Regions from separate parts of the Shewanella sp. LC6 genome, predicted to be linked through region 2. Evidence: predicted binding sites of a transcription regulator. Region 2 holds the regulator's gene; the other holds the start of a gene.
What was found. Region 2 encodes LexA, which represses DNA repair genes until DNA is damaged. Its sites were predicted from a motif close to TACTGTATNNNNATACAGTA; they were not measured.

Region 1 (8,693 bases), 1.5 Mb from region 2:
TAAGTTTACTGCGCTAACACCGATTATCGTCAATTACCCTAGGTATTATTCCCTGCTAGCGCACCCACAACGTCTTCTTGCGGGAAAGCAAAAACACAAAAGGATGAGTGAGGGATATGACCATTTTAACCCCTCTGTTTGCCGTCTTCGGGATCATGCTGCTCGGCACACTTGTACAAAAACTGCGTTTTCTCCCAGTAGAAACCGACCAAGTGCTCAATCAATATGTCTACTATATTGCGTTTCCTGCCATTCTCTTGATTGCACTGGCGCAGCAACCGATTCAAGAAATTCTGCAATGGGGATTTATTGCAGGCTATAGCGCCGCCATGCTGATGATTTATCTGATTTGTGTTGGTATATCCTTACTTTTCAATCCTAAACAGCATGCAATTGCCGCCGTGCGCGCCTTAAATGCCACCTTTGGCAATACCGCATTTATTGGTATTCCGCTGCTGGTGATTATATTTCCTGAACAACAAAGCGCCCTAGTTGCCGCCGCCATAGCCAGTTTATTGTCCGTGCTTATGTTTGCCGTGGCCTTGGTCTCGCTGGAGCTTACGACAAATACCCACAGACAACACCACGCCGTAGTGATCATGTGTTTAGCTGTGGTTAAAAATCCCATCGTTATCGGCTGCTTTATCGGCATTGCAATTTCGGCATTGGGGATAACACTGCCCTCTGGCGTAGCCATGATGATCCAACAAATTGGCAATACCTCAAGCCCCTGCGCTTTATTTGCCGTTGGTATGGTATTAGCCAAAGCCATGCGCTACCAAAAAGATAGCAAGGTATTTAGCCTGACGAATCTTATCGAACTTAGCCTTATCAACCTCTTTAAATTAATCCTACAACCCGCATTGGTTTTCTTCATGCTTAAAAGCGTTGGTGTTAGTGGAGATTACTTAGTGATGGGTGTAATCCTCAGTGCCTTACCTACGGCGGCCAGCGTCTATTTACTTGCTCAGCGCTATAACACCCAAGCCTCAACCAGTGCGCAGGGGATATTATTTGGCACTATAGTGACTTTTTTTAGCTTACCTATTTTAGAGCAACTTGTTAAAACCTATTCATAAACAAGCGATTAAACTCTAGCTTATTGCAATGTGTCGAATATTTACCCAAAGCCACTTTACTGTATATAAAATCAGTATATACTGTTTATCAATACAGTGATTTGGTAAGTTATTCGACAGGAACTCATTATGCTTTGCCAACTCAGCATTAATAATTTCGCTATCGTCCGTTTTCTCGAACTGGATTTTCGTCCCGGTATGACCAGCATTACTGGTGAAACTGGCGCAGGTAAATCCATCGCCATCGACGCCTTAGGTTTGTGCCTAGGTAATCGTGCCGATGCCAGTAGTGTTCGCCCTGGTGCAAGTAAAACCGAAGTCAGTGCTCGATTTTCACTACACGATGTTCCCCTTGCCAAACGTTGGCTCGAAGATAACGATCTCGAACTTGATGATGAGTGTATTCTGCGTCGAACTATTGGCAGTGATGGCCGCTCACGCGCCTACATTAATGGCAATCCTGTGCCGTTAACTCAACTGAAATTACTCGGGCAATTGCTGGTCGGTATCCATGGGCAGCACGCCCACCATGCTATGCTAAAGAGTGAGCATCAACTCACCTTGCTCGACAGCTACGCCAATCACAGACTACTGATAGACACAGTGGCAGCAAGCTATCAACGCTGCAAACAAATCGAAGCCGAACTCAAGCAATTAGAAGCCTCACAGCATGAACGTATTGCCCGAAAACAGCTGGTGCAATATCAAGTTGAAGAGCTAGATGAATTCGACCTCAAGGTCGGTGAATTTGAGGACATTGAGCAAGAGCATAAACGCCTCGCCAATGGCACTGAACTGGTGGATAGCTGCCAAGCCAGCCTATATTTACTCACAGATGGCGAAGAGAGCAATATTGAGTCACTGCTTAACAAGGCTGTAAGCCTTGCTGAAAATTTGCAAAGCTATGATCCCGCATTAACCAATGTGAGTACTATGTTGAATGAGGCCCTAATTCAAGTACAAGAGAGCGCGGGAGAATTACAGCATTACCTGAGTAAACTCGAACTCGATCCCGCGCATTTTGCCTATTTAGAGGAACGACTCTCAAAGGCTATGCAACTGGCCCGTAAGCATCATGTTAGCCCTGACAAATTAGCCGAACATCATTTGGCACTCAAAGCGGAACTCACAACCCTCGATGACGATGAAACTAAGTTAGAGGAAATCCAACTCCAAGTTGAAGCGAGTAAAACCGCTTACTTAGCGAACGCACAAAAACTGAGCCAGAGCCGCGCCCGTTATGCGAAAGAACTGGATAAGTTAGTGACTCAATCTATCCACGAACTCAACATGCCCAAGGGTAAGTTCACCATTGAAGTGAATTTTAATCCCGAGATTATGTCGGTAAATGGCAGCGATAATATAGAGTTTATGGTCACCACCAACCCAGGCCAGCCTTTACAACCGATTTCACGGGTAGCCTCTGGCGGTGAATTGTCGCGTATCGGTTTAGGCATCCAAGTGATTACCGCGAAAAAGGTTGCCACTCCTACCCTGATTTTCGACGAGGTGGATGTCGGAATTTCAGGCCCGACCGCAGCTGTGGTTGGACGAATGCTGCGTAGTCTAGGAGAATCGACTCAAGTACTTTGTGTAACCCATTTACCTCAAGTTGCTGGTAATGGCCATCAACATATGTTTGTGAATAAATTCAACAAGGCGGGCAGTACAGAAACCACAATGATGCCTTTGGATAGGGAGCAACGTATCCAAGAATTAGCCAGACTTCTTGGTGGCGATACAATTACTTCTAACACTCTCGCCAATGCACGAGAACTATTACAGTAAAAATACAGTAAGCCACTGCAACGAAAATAAAGCTTTATAACCAATGCCTTATCTACAGCAGATAAGGCATTGGCATTTATAGGGTAACGAACTTTAGTTTGGGTTAACTAAAGATATTATTGGCTAATAAAGACAATCACTTGCAGACAAATAAGTGCAAAAAATCCTGCTAATACATCGTCTATCATAATGCCGAAACCACCTTCAACTTTGGCGTCGAGCCAACGTATCGGCCAAGGTTTTAGGATATCGAATAGCCGAAACAGCACAAAACCGACAGCAAGCCACAGAATACCAGCAGGAGCGGCAATCATAGTGATTAATAGGCCTGCAACTTCATCCCACACAATCGCACCATGGTCATGTACGCCCATGTCCTTAGCGGCCTTATCGCAGATATAAATCCCCGCGAGTACGCACACTAAGGTCACGGCTAAATACCAACACAAGGGCAACTGGGCCAATAATAAATAGAGCGGGACTGCCGCCAAAGTACCAAAAGTACCTGGCGCCTTAGCCGCTAAACCACTGCCAAAACCGAGGGCTAAAAAATGAATAGGATTTTTAAGGGACAGGCGCGACAGCGCCTGATCTTGGGATAACAACTTCATTAAAAATGCTCAAAACCGTGGTACGGTGGCGTAAATAGCTCACCATTAAGTTGCAACTTAAGCTTACTGCCCGCACAGATTTGCCCAACACGGACAAACTTAGTACCAGCATGGCTGAGGGCGGTTTCTAACGCACCTTTTTGTGACTCAGGCACGGTAAAGAGCAGTTCATAATCCTCGCCCCCCGTCAGCGCATAGCCTAATGCATGTTCTTCGCTCACGGTATCTTGCATCGCGCGCGACAAAGGAATCGCCCCCACATCGACTACAGCGCCAACCTTTGATGCCTTGAGGATATGCCCAATATCCGAGATAAAACCATCGGATAAATCGATGGCACTGGATGCCAAAGAGCGCAATGATTGCCCAGCCAATACTCGAGGAGTGGGTCGATAATGGCGATTAATCAAAAACTCTTTATGCTCCGCTCGCGCATGTTGCACGCCGCGGATCAAGTCCAGCCCTAACGCAGAATCACCAAGCGTACCCGTTACATAAATCCAGTCACCGGCCTTAGCGCCATGACGGGTCAAGGCTTTACCATGGGGGACTTGCCCGTGCACTGTGATATTAATTGCCCTAGGCCCGCGAGTTGTGTCACCACCTATTAAGGCGATGCCATAATATTCTGCCGCTTCAAACAGGCCTTCACTAAAACCACTCAGCCAGGTCTCGTTAACCTCTGGCAAAGTGAGTGCAAGCGTCATCCACGCAGGCTCGGCCCCCATTGCCGCTAAATCAGAAAGATTTACCGCTAAGGCTTTGTAACCTAAGGCTTGAGGTGGCATATCGGGGAAGAAGTGAACATTTTCGACTAAGGTATCGCAGGAAATGGCGATCGACTTGTTTTCGGCGGGCTGCACAAGGGCGCAATCGTCGCCAATACTCAATTTGACATCACGGCGTGTTGGGCCGCGGTGATTGAAATAACATTCAATAAGCTGGAATTCTTTCACTGTACAGTTTGGCGCGACTCACATCGGCCACCTTTGTTAGCAATGAAAAACGGTATCCTAAGATACCGTTTGTCCTTATTACTTACGTGCAACCAGTTTGTCGAGTAATCCATTAACAAACTTATGGCTTTCATCCGCACCGAAAGCTTTAGCCAGTTCAATCGCCTCGTTAATGGCAACTTTAAATGGCACATCTTTACGGAAAGTCAGCTCATAGGCCGCTAGGCGCACTATGGCTTTCTCCACTGGAGACACCTCATCAATGGGGCGATCTAAGTGTGGAATGATCAACTCATCCAATTGGGTTTTCTTAGTTGCTACGCCTGCAAATAGCTCACGAAAATAAGCTACGTCTACACCATCGAGACTCTGTTCAGTTAAAAACTCATGCTCGACATCGGCAATATTATTCCCGCTTAGTTGCCATGAATAAATGGCTTGAACGGCTAAACGGCGGGCCTTGCGGCGCTCAGAAGGCTTCATTATTTTTCCTACTATTACAACTGTTGTTCAAGCTGTTGCAGAACGTTGACCATTTCAAGCAAGCTTAGCGCAGCTTCGCCGCCCTTGTTACCCGCTTTAGTACCTGAACGCTCAATAGCTTGTTCAATGGTATCTGTCGTCAATACACCGAAGGCAACGGGCAGATCGAACTCTAATGCGATTTGAGCTAGACCTTTGTTACATTCGCCTGCAACAAAATCAAAATGAGGGGTACCACCACGGATCACAGCACCAAGTGCAATGATACCGTCAAACTTACCACTTGCGGCAACACGACGTGCAGCCAGTGGTAACTCAACCGCACCAGGTACACGGACGACAGTGATGTTTTCATCACTGACTTGGCCAAAACGTTTCAGCGTGTCAAGTGCACCTTCAAGCAGGCTCTCAACTAAAAAGCTGTTAAAACGCGAAATTACAATCGCAACTTTGGCATTCTTCGCTTCGATATTACCTTGAACTACGTTCATTTTCTTACCTAATTTAGCTAAAGCACCCGGCTTGGGCGAAAAGTGGCGACATAATACCACAGTCAATCGCCCACAGCCCTATGCAAATTATACAAATGATTAATTTTACCTTAGTGTAACGTCTAACAAGCTCGGCCTGTTACTCCGCCACGTATTCGGTCACTTCAAGCCCAAAGCCTGAGAGTGAATGGTAACGCTTAGGCGAGCTTAAGAGTCGCATTTTGGTCACGCCTAAACTGGCCAGAATTTGTGAACCTACACCGACACGGCGTGAAGTACCTTGCCATTTGGCTGACACGGGCGTCTGACCTTGATCTTCCGCCTCAAAGGCTTTGACTTTAGCGAGGATTTCACTGGGATGTTCTTGATTGCCAAGCAATACTAACACACCACCTTCGGCAGAAATCCGCGCCATCGCTTTTTCGAGCGGCCAGCTGCGTTGCTGATCGCGCTCAGAATGGAGTAGATCGTTAAACGTATTCTGTAAATGCACCCGCACTAAACAGTCAGGTTTCACCTCGCCCTTCACTAAGGCAAAGTGCAATTGGTTGTCGATAGTATCCCTAAAGGTCACCATATCGAACTCACCAAAACGGGTTGGCAGTTTGCATTTTGCTTCACGCACAACGGTCGTTTCTTTGGTGTTACGGTATTCAATCAGCGCCGCAATAGTGCCGATTTTAACGCCGTGTTTTTCAGAGAAAATCTCTAAATCAGGACGGCGGGCCATGGTGCCGTCTTCATTGAGGATCTCAACAATCACGCCCGACGGCTCAAGCCCCGCTAAACGGGCTAAATCACAACCTGCTTCTGTGTGGCCAGCGCGGGTTAACACGCCGCCGTCCTGCGCCATTAATGGGAAGATATGCCCAGGCTGAACTAAGTCCGACGCTTTGGCATCTTTAGCCACGGCAGCTTTTACCGTTACGGCGCGATCATGGGCCGAAATCCCGGTGGTTACGCCTTCGGCAGCTTCAATCGATACCGTAAAGTTAGTCGAGAACTGCGCATTGTTATTGGTTACCATCAAGGGCAGATTTAGCTGCTGGCAACGAGCTTTAGTCATGGTTTGGCAGATGAGTCCACGACCGTATTTCGCCATAAAGTTAATCGCTTCTGGCGTCACCAACTCGGCCGCCATAATCAGGTCGCCTTCGTTTTCTCTGTCTTCGTCATCCATCAAAATAACCATTTTGCCTTGACGAATATCCTCGATGATCTCTTCTATACTGTGCAGCGCCATTGTAGGACCTTTATGATTTTACTGTTGTTATGAAATTCTATACCTAAGTGAGCTAAGTGCCAGTGCCCTAACGCACAAAGCCAGCACGGGCTAACATTTCCATGGTCACCCCACCGCCTTGGGTTTCTTTAGTATCAAAGCGCATTAAACGCTCTAAATAGCGGGCAATTAAATCCACTTCAATATTCACCTTATCGCCGGCTTTCAAATCCACCAACGTGGTTTCACCCGCGGTATGGGGCACTATGGTTAATCGGAAACGGTGTCCATCGACTTCGTTTACCGTGAGGCTCACGCCATCGATGGTAATAGAACCTTTATGGGCGATATAGCGAGCCAGCTCCGTAGGCGCCGCTAACCAAAACTCAATCGCCTGGCCCCGCGCCAAACGCTGCTCAACGGTGGCAATGCCATCCACATGGCCGCTCACCATGTGCCCGCCGAGGCGAGTTGTCGGGGTAACGGCTTTTTCAAGATTAACCTTAGTACCCACTTTGTAGTTAGCAAAGCCTGTGAGACTGACAGTTTCAGCCGACACATCCGCCACATAGCCATCGGCTAATTGCTGAACCACAGTCAAACACACACCATTGGTGGCGATACTGTCGCCTAAACGCACATCGCTTAAATCCAGTTTGCCACTGGCGACCGTCAAACGAATATCATCGCCTTTACGTTCAAGCTTTCGCAGCGTGCCAACGGCCTCAATAATCCCAGTAAACATGGTTAACTCACTTATTCGCTAAAGATGGATTGGACGTGAGCCGCAAGGTGAAACGCGTATCCGCGCCCACTTTACGCTCATCGACCAGTTTGAGGGTCGGAATATCGGCCATCATTTGATAATCGGGTAATTCGAGTAGATTACGTCCTTGTGCGCCAAGAATTTTCATCGCTTGATACAGTACTAACTCATCGGCTAATCCCGCGCCGATAAAGGCACCTGCTAAGGTCGCGCCCGCTTCGATAAGCACCTGATTACAGTTTTTGCCTAAATAGCTTAAGAGTGTGGGCAGCGAGATGCGACCATCAATCGCCGGTAATTGAAGACAAGTCACATGGGACGGCAACTGCGCCATAAAGGCTGGCGAGTATGGCTCAGTTGAGACTAATAAAATCGGCGATTCAATCGCAAGCAAAGCTGCCTTAATCGGCATGCGGCAGCGACTGTCTAAAATCACCCGTAGCGGTTGTAAAATTTGCGCCTCACTCAATAGTGAGTTAAGACTGCCAAGCTCTGAGTAGCGCACATTGAGGGATGGATCATCGGCCAGTACGGTTTCAATCCCAGTTACTATGGCGCAGGCGCGCAAACGTAAACGCTGCACATCGCGGCGAGCTTCGGGGCCTGTAATCCACTTAGAGACACCATTGGATAATGCGGTTTTACCATCGAGACTCGCGGCAAGCTTTACCGTCACCCAAGGTAGGCCCGACTCCATGCGCTTCATAAAACCAAGATTTAAAGCATAGGCCTCATCGCGATGTAAACCGACATCCACTTGAATGCCCGCATCGCGCAGCATTTGAATACCGCGACCACCGACCTGAGGATTGGGATCTTCAACCGCCACCACCACACGTTTTACACCGATATTGATCAGCGCCAAGGCGCAGGGCGGCGTACGACCATAATGGCTGCAAGGCTCTAAGGTGACATAGGCGGTCGCGCCACGGGCAAGCTCGCCAGCCATGCGCAGTGCATGCACCTCGGCGTGGGGCTCGCCGGCTTTTTGATGATAACCTTCACCGACAATCTGATTATCTTTTACGATAACGCAGCCCACACTGGGATTGGGGCGAGTGGTATAAAATCCTTTGCGAGCCAGTTGTATGGCTCGGCTCATCATCTGGTTATCGAGTTCTGACCAATTCATATAAACCCTATGAAATCTTGAGGAAGCGTGCCCGAATGCAGCGCAAAACGAGGCACTAACCTAAGCACGAACCTAAGCACGAACCTAAGCACGAACCTAAGCACTAACTTAAGATAACCCATGTTACTTTTGCAGTTTCGCAATCGCCTCACCAAATTCGGAGAC
Region 2 (8,693 bases):
TTGTTTTTCATCAATTGACACTATCTCACCCAAAGGATCGGCGTTGATGGAGAACTTGTTCAGCTCTAATCCTTGTTGTACTAAGTGCTTGCCATCACCTTCGGCAACCGACGTAAACGACGTGTAAGGCACACGCTTAAGCAGGGTCAGGTATAAATCTAACTGACGCTCGAGCAAACAACGCTCTAAGGCATTTTGCTCCGACGCCAACAACACTAAACTGGTCAAGGTAATAGAGCTGGCGGCAGCGGCGTCGTTAATCCGCGTCATCACCCGATTTGCTAACACGTTCACCGCTGGGGTTAACCAAGTCGGTTTTTGCTCAGGATCATCAGCCACTTCACTGCGCCAGTTTGGTGCCGTTTCATTCAAGAAATTTTGCAATGTAATCGGCTCACCAAAGTTGACATAACCTTGGCCAAAATTACCTAATTTACGAATAGCACCAAAGACTTGCCATACAGATTCTTTCTGTTTTTTCTTACCGCTTAGCTCTTTGTGATAGGTCGCCACTTCCATCACGTGATCGTAGCCTAAATACACAGGCACTAAGGTGACTGGGCGTTCGATACCACGCAACACACTGTTGATCGTCATAGCGATCATGCCCGTTTTCGGCGCCAATAGACGACCGGTACGAGAACGGCCACCTTCAGAGAAATACTCAACCGAATATCCCTTAGCAAACAGCTGATCGAGGTATTCACGGAACACGGCCGTATAGAGTTTGTTGCCGTTAAAACTACGGCGAATAAAGAAAGCCCCGCCACGGCGGAACAGCGGCCCCGCAGGCCAGAAGTTTAGGTTGATACCCGCAGCAATATGCGGTGGCACCATACCTTGGTAATACAGAATGTAAGATAACAGCAGGTAATCCATATGGCTGCGATGGCAGGGCACATACACAATCTCATGACCATCGTGGTGTAACTGCCGAATATGCTCGGCACCTTTGATGTTAATACCGCTGTAGAGCTTGTTCCATAACCACGTTAAAAAGCGCTCGGCAATACGTACGAGACTATCGGAATAATTCGCCGCAATTTCATCAAGATATTCAATTGCCGTTTCACGCGCTTGGGTTTCAGAAATCTTCTTGCTCGCGGCTTCTTCCTGAATCGCCTTGCGTAAGGATTCAGATTTCAGCAAGGAATGGAATAACGCCTGACGATTAGGCAACACAGGCCCCGTCATCACCTTACGTTGGCGGCGGAAATGTACTCTCGCTACTCGAGCCAATTTATGGGCAATGCCCATATCGGTACCATGTTCGTCGGCCATGTAACGCAGCGATACCGCATTAGAAAATTGCACAAAGTTATGACGACCTAAGAATAAGATCATCAAACACTTGCGTAACCAAGTAGGGTTCTCGCGCTCAAGCACTGCCGCCTTCATGGTGTCGTCTTCTTTACCCGGAGTACGACCCCAATACAGACTCACAGGCACCAGCTGGATATCTAACTCTGGCTTTTCCTTATGGACGGCCAACAAACGCATAAAACATTCGAGGAATGGCTCATTACTGGCGCGTTCACCAAATAAAGGCTTACGACCTTCAAGGCATACCACCCGTGGCGCCACAACGCCATTCACCACCAGCGGCTCGTAAGGGCTTGGCAAACCAAGTTTCGTGGTGATCTCGCTTAACGCAGCAATATCACTCAGGGATTCTGTTTTCATTACATAAGCAAGCGGTCTGGAGGCATCCAGATTCAGATCGGCAAAGGGATCCTGTGGCACAACAATAGTGTGCACTAAGTGCTTTTGGATCCAACGTAATGATTTCAACCAAAGAGAGTCTTGTTTAGGCATTATTCTTATGCAATGTAAGTACGTTCATTAGCCCCATAGAATACCAGATTCTAGAGAATATACCCAAACAACCTAAAGATGCAGGATTCAGCTGCTGATTTTAATGACTTAGTAACGCACTTTAGGCGACACCATTTATTGATACCGTGCAAATGGCATTCACCCCATAGATGACGATTACGGTTATTTGCAGATCTAGCTGACCAAGTTAAAAGTGGTTAATACTTGCACTACCAATAATACTGTATATACTAACAGTAACTGTATAGAAAAACAGGAAAGACCATGAGACCGTTGACGCCACGCCAAGCCGAAATTTTAGAGTTGATTAAACGTAATATTGCCGAGACTGGCATGCCACCCACTCGGGCCGAAATTGCCACCCGTTTGGGTTTTAAAAGTGCAAATGCCGCAGAGGAACACCTTAAGGCATTGGCGAAAAAAGGCTGCATCGAGATCATGCCTGGTACTTCCCGCGGGATCCGTCTCCCTGTAGAGGAAGAAGATAACCGCGAAACAGGCTTGCCACTTATCGGCCAAGTGGCAGCGGGTGAACCGATTCTCGCCCAAGAGCATGTCGAACAGTATTACCAAGTCGACCCCAGCATGTTCCACCCTGCTGCCGATTTCCTGCTGCGCGTAAAAGGCGACAGTATGAAGAATATCGGCATCCTTGAGGGTGACCTGCTTGCCGTTCATAAAGTACAACAAGCGCGCAATGGACAAGTTGTTGTTGCTCGCGTTGACGATGATGTAACCGTAAAACGCTTTGAAAAAAAAGGTAATTTTGTCTACCTACATGCCGAGAATGAAGACTATTCACCGATTAAAGTCGATTTGAGTTTCCAAAGTCTAACAATTGAAGGGCTCGCCGTAGGGGTGATCCGCAATGGAGATTGGCTATGAACAAACTATTAGGTAATGCCCCGCGTCACCCCGGTTTATGGCTCGATACGGTTCGAGATACAGAGACCGACTGGCAGCATACATCAATAGTCACTATGCCAACTCAGAGCCAAGGGCGCCAAGAGCTGACACAGCTGAGCAAACAACTTGCCCAACTGAGCCAACAGGGAAGATGGATAGTGCTCATCAACCCACCTAGTATTGGCTACAAGCAGCTATTAGCAAACGCAGGTGTGCGTATGGATCGCGTACTATTGGTTCACGCAAAAGATGAGGTCGAAACCCTTTGGGCGATGGAAAAAGCCTTAACCAGTGGCACATCTAGCGCAGTGATTACTTGGATTAACGCCCTAGATACTCGCGATAATCGTCGCCTACAAATTGTAGCAAAGAGCGCACGTGCAATGGGTATCGTGCTTGAAGGTTCAACGAATGACCAACCTTCTAGCACCAATCTCACCCAATCGACTAAATTTACTCAACCCGCATTTTTCAGCTCTGTTCATTAAAAATTTTTCACACCGTATTTAGCCTTGAAAGCCGCCTCACCTGTGAATGTGAGGCTTTTTTTTGGCAATTTTTCAGACAATTAGAAAAAGAAGTGATCTTGATCAATTTTTAAACAGCAAGTATGTTTGATTTAGGCGCACATGATATATCGCCTGTTTAGGCAGAAATATCGCGTTATTTTCGAATATCGCTCGCCCACAAAAATTGAGAATAATGGGTTTATTCAGCAGTATGTGCCAGTGTGGCTAATACCAGCAGTAACAATACTTGATCATAAGTAAGCCGCCAACGCACGTTGAAGTCAGAAACACTTTTTTGGGAACTGAAGAGTTTGCATAGAGTTGAGACTTACTGTGTTGCTCTTCTTTGTAGTTGCTATTTGCAATTAGCAGAGGAGAAGTCTTGTGAAGCAATGGTTGTATTGTTTACTCGTGGTGCTATTCGCCCCACCGTTGGCCGCAGCAGACATGCGGTTCAATATGACGCCTGGCGTAACAGAAATCAGTGGCAAGGTATACCACCTGCACATGACGATTCTGTATATCTGCTGCGCGATAGGCTTAGTGGTTTTTGGCGTGATGATTTATGCCATGATCAACCACAGAAAATCCAAGGGCGCGGTCGCGTCACACTTCCATGAGAGTACAAAAGTTGAGATCGCTTGGACGATAATTCCCTTTATCATTCTGATCTTAATGGCGATTCCGGCAACTAAAACTCTGATTGCCATGGAAGACCCCAGCAATGCCGATCTCACGGTAAAAGTCACAGGATCGCAATGGAAGTGGCATTACAGCTATTTCGATCAAGATATTGAGTTTTACAGTATTCTCGCCACACCAAGACCTCAAATCGAAGGTAGTGAGGCCAAGGGAGAGCACTACTTACTCGAGGTCGATAAGCCCCTTGTCCTGCCTGTAAATAGAAAAATCCGCTTTCTGATGACTTCTGAAGATGTTATCCATTCATGGTGGGTACCAGATTTTGCAGTGAAAAAAGATGCTAACCCAGGGTTTATCAACGAGGCGTGGACCCGTATCGATAAACCCGGCATTTACCGTGGCCAATGTGCCGAACTTTGCGGCAAAGATCATGGATTTATGCCGATAGTGGTTCAGGCACTGCCCGAAGCCGAGTTCGATGCTTGGGTTGCAGAACAAAAACAAGCCGCCAATGCCGCAGCGCAAGCCGCACAAGCCGCCTTATCGCAAACACTGAGTAAAGAAGAGCTGATGACTCAGGGTGAGCAAGTTTACCTTGGTCACTGCGCAGCCTGCCATCAACCTAATGGCGAAGGTCTAAAAGGCGTATTCCCTCATCTCAAAGGCAGCCCCATAGCTACCGGGCCGCTGAGCGGTCATCTTGAAATCGTGCTCAATGGTAAAACGGGTACGGCCATGCAAGCCTTTGGCAAACAATTAACGCCCCAAGAAATTGCCGCAGTGATTACCTATGAGCGTAATGCGTGGGGCAACAACACGGGTGATGCGGTGCAAGCCAAAGACGTTGATGCCCATAAATCCGGTGGCACCAATAGCGAACCAGTAGCAACGACTCAGCCCCCCTCAACCACCGATGCGCCCAAAGCGGCGACAGAGCCCATCGCCAGTGTCGATCCCGCGAGTCTTCCCACGCTCAGCCATGATGAACTGATGGCCGAAGGAGAAAAGACCTATGCCACAGTTTGCGCCGCCTGCCACCAACTAACGGGTGCAGGTATGCCTCCCGCCTTCCCCGCCCTTGCTGGTAGCACTATCGCAACGGGTCCGGTCGCCAATCACATCGATATAGTGATGCACGGTAAACCGGGCACGGCGATGCAGGCATTTGGCAACCAACTCACGCCACAACAACTTGCTGCCATCATTACGTATGAGCGCAATGCGTGGGGCAATAATACCGGCGATACAGTGCAACCCGCTGATATTGCTCGCCATGGACTGTAGGGGATTAAGATGAGCACACTGACTCAAGATCAAATTGCCGCCCATGATGAACACCATCACGGTGCACCTAAAGGCATCATGCGCTGGTTACTCACCACTAACCACAAGGACATTGGCACCCTGTACCTATGGTTTAGTTTCATAATGTTTTTAACCGGTGGTGCGATGGCCATGGTGATCCGCGCCGAACTCTTTCAGCCCGGATTACAACTCGTTGAGCCTAACTTCTTCAACCAAATGACCACAGTGCATGGGCTAATCATGGTATTCGGCGCAGTGATGCCAGCCTTTACCGGACTAGCTAACTGGTTAATCCCGATGATGATTGGTGCGCCTGATATGGCGCTTCCACGTATGAACAACTGGAGTTTTTGGATCCTGCCCTTCGCCTTTGCAATATTGTTGAGTTCATTGTTTATGGAAGGCGGCGGCCCTAACTTTGGTTGGACCTTCTACGCACCACTCTCGACCACTTATAGCCCTGACAGCACAGCATTATTTGTATTCTCGATCCATATCATGGGGATAAGTTCGATCATGGGTGCCATCAACGTGATCGTAACCATAGTTAACCTGCGCGCGCCAGGAATGACGTGGATGAAGTTACCACTGTTCGTATGGACTTGGCTGATTACCGCCTTCTTGCTGATCGCCGTTATGCCAGTACTCGCTGGTGCCGTCACTATGGTGTTAACCGATAAGTTTTTCGGTACTAGCTTCTTCGAGGCGGCAGGCGGCGGCGATCCTGTGATGTTCCAGCATATCTTCTGGTTCTTCGGTCACCCCGAAGTCTACATCATGATTTTGCCATCATTCGGCATTATCTCTGCCATAGTCCCGGCTTTCAGCCGTAAACCATTATTCGGCTATGCATCCATGGTGTATGCCACGGCGAGTATTGCGATTCTGTCCTTCCTCGTGTGGGCGCACCATATGTTCACCACCGGTATGCCAGTGTTTGCAGAGTTATTTTTTATGTACTGCACTATGCTGATTGCCGTGCCGACAGGGGTAAAAGTGTTTAACTGGGTAGCGACCATGTGGCGCGGCTCACTGAGTTTTGAAACCCCAATGTTGTTCGCGGTGGCCTTTATTATTCTGTTCACTATTGGCGGCTTCTCTGGCCTGATGCTCGCCATCACGCCAGCCGACTTCCAATACCACGATACTTACTTTGTGGTGGCTCACTTTCACTATGTGTTAGTCACTGGTGCGATTTTCTCCATCATGGCGGCGGCCTATTACTGGCTGCCTAAATGGACCGGGCATATGTACAGCGAAAAGCTCGGCCAGTGGCATTTTTGGTGTTCGGTGATTTCGGTCAACGTGTTGTTTTTCCCGATGCATTTCTTAGGTCTTGCGGGTATGCCAAGGCGTATTCCCGATTACTCGATTCAATTTGCCGATGTAAATCAAATCGTGTCGATTGGGGGTTTTGCGTTTGGGCTATCTCAGCTGATTTTCCTCGTGCTGGTGATTAAGTGTATTCGGGGCGGTGAAAAGGCGCCCGCCAAACCTTGGGAAGGCAGCGAAGGCTTAGAGTGGACCCTACCAAGCCCCGCGCCCTATCACTCTTTCACCACGCCACCCGAGGTGAAATAACATGCAAGGCCAACCCCATCAGCCCAACATCAAGTCCAACCGTAAGCTCATCAGCCTGCTGGTGCTGGGCTGCCTTGCGATGTTTGGCTTTGGGTTCGCCTTAGTGCCGCTCTACGATGTGCTATGCGAAAAACTGGGTATTAATGGCAAAACCTCTAATACTGCCAGCAGTTATCAGGCGATCACTGTGGATAAGAACCGGGTGGTAACGGTGGAGTTTATCTCGCAGGTGCAGACGGGCATGCCGTGGAAATTTGAACCACAAACGAAACGGCTCGAAGTGCATCCGGGAGAACTCATCCACACGGCATTTCTGGCGCAAAATGTTTCGAATAGAGCAATTGTGGGCCAGGCGATTCCTTCAATTTCGCCCGGCCAAGGCGCAGCTTATTTCAATAAAACCGAATGTTTTTGTTTTAACCAACAACACTTAGCCGCCGCGAGTCGCGCCGAGCTGCCGTTGATCTTCTTCGTGGATCCTCAATTACCCGAGTCTATCCACACCTTAACCCTCTCTTACACCCTCTACGACATTACCGACAAGCAGTTAGCGTCTGCCATAGAGCAAGGAGCTGCAAAATGACCACTAAACATGAGACTTACTACGTCCCCGCCCAGAGTGCTTGGCCGATTGTTGGTGCTATCGGCTTGTTTTTAATCGCCTTTGGGGCGGGACATTTTGTACATCAACTCAAATCTGGCGCTTCGGGTGGCGGCTATATTTTACTGGCAGGCATCGCCGTCATCCTGTTTATGCTGGTTGGCTGGTTTAGAACCGTGATCAAAGAATCGATGACGGGCCTCTATTCCCATCAAATGGATAGTTCGTTTCGCCAAGGCATGAGCTGGTTCATCTTCTCAGAGGTGATGTTCTTTGCCGCCTTCTTCGGTGCCTTATTTTATGCCCGTATGGTCGCTGTGCCTTGGCTAGGCGGCGCGTCCAACAATGCCATGACCCACGAAGTCCTGTGGCCACACTTCGAGGCCGTTTGGCCACTCGTCACCACGCCTGATGGCACCAAAACCGAAGCCATGCCATGGAATGGACTACCCTTAGTCAACACCATTGTGCTGCTGACTTCCTCAGTCACGCTGCATTTTGCCCATATCAGCTTAGAAAAGGGTAAGCGTTCGGCCATCACCCTCTGGCTAGGGCTCACGATTTTACTGGGAATTAGTTTCCTTGCTTTGCAGGCGGAGGAATATAGCCATGCCTACCATGAGATGGGGCTAACGCTCACCTCGGGCGTGTATGGCAACACCTTTTTCCTGCTGACGGGTTTCCACGGCATGCATGTAACCTTGGGCACTATCTTTCTATTAGTCTTGTTTTTCAGAGTGTTAAAAGGCCACTTTAGTGCGGATAAGCATTTTGCCTTCCAAGCAGGCAGTTGGTACTGGCACTTTGTCGACGTAGTTTGGCTCTGCCTGTTTATCTTTGTTTATGTGCTTTAAATATTCGTTGAAACAATAAGTTGAAAACTTAAGGCGTGGGATTGAGACCAAGCAATCCAGTCCCCAAAGCCACCAGCAAGAGCAGGATAACCAGTACAGAAAACATCACCCTACGGCCCAAATAGCGGCTCATTGGCACCGGGTGTTCAGCGGTTTGGTCGTCACCTTTAACCATAATAATTAAGGCTCTGCCTAGGTTAAAAATGATAAACAGCAACAGCAGTACTAAAACACACTTAAAAATGAGCGGGATGTTCATACGCTATCCTTATGTTTTGCTCGCCAAATTGATTTGGTTACCAAGATTTATTTGGTTGCATAGGGGTGTGTCGTTACTACTGATATTGACTGTGGTGGTATTCGTGGTTTTGGTCAAGCTAGGTTTGTGGCAAATGGATAGGGCAGTTGAAAAAACCGAACTACTCGCACAAATGGAGGCAAGACAATCCGCTGCCACAC

Region 1: a site for LexA is predicted at 1,159-1,178, ahead of recN (DNA repair protein RecN). Genes of this name have one in related genera too.

What each region holds. Positions count from the first base shown of each region.
Region 1 is NZ_CP043902.1:1,333,790-1,342,482, reverse strand. It holds gene FJD32_RS05960 (AEC family transporter) at 117-1,079, shown strand; gene recN (DNA repair protein RecN) at 1,209-2,867, shown strand; gene FJD32_RS05950 (phosphatidylglycerophosphatase A) at 2,984-3,478, opposite strand; gene thiL (thiamine-phosphate kinase) at 3,478-4,434, opposite strand; gene nusB (transcription antitermination factor NusB) at 4,513-4,917, opposite strand; gene ribE (6,7-dimethyl-8-ribityllumazine synthase) at 4,932-5,408, opposite strand; gene ribBA (bifunctional 3,4-dihydroxy-2-butanone-4-phosphate synthase/GTP cyclohydrolase II) at 5,548-6,651, opposite strand; gene FJD32_RS05925 (riboflavin synthase) at 6,719-7,375, opposite strand; gene ribD (bifunctional diaminohydroxyphosphoribosylaminopyrimidine deaminase/5-amino-6-(5-phosphoribosylamino)uracil reductase RibD) at 7,383-8,528, opposite strand; gene nrdR (transcriptional regulator NrdR) at 8,652-8,693, opposite strand, start outside.
Region 2 is NZ_CP043902.1:4,854,802-4,863,494, forward strand. It holds gene plsB (glycerol-3-phosphate 1-O-acyltransferase PlsB) at 1-1,815, opposite strand, end outside; gene lexA (transcriptional repressor LexA) at 2,101-2,721, shown strand; gene FJD32_RS21675 (SulA-like leucine-rich domain-containing protein) at 2,718-3,230, shown strand; gene coxB (cytochrome c oxidase subunit II) at 3,636-5,177, shown strand; gene ctaD (cytochrome c oxidase subunit I) at 5,187-6,779, shown strand; gene FJD32_RS21690 (cytochrome c oxidase assembly protein) at 6,781-7,362, shown strand; gene FJD32_RS21695 (cytochrome c oxidase subunit 3) at 7,359-8,234, shown strand; gene FJD32_RS21700 (DUF2909 family protein) at 8,263-8,493, opposite strand; gene FJD32_RS21705 (SURF1 family protein) at 8,438-8,693, shown strand, end outside.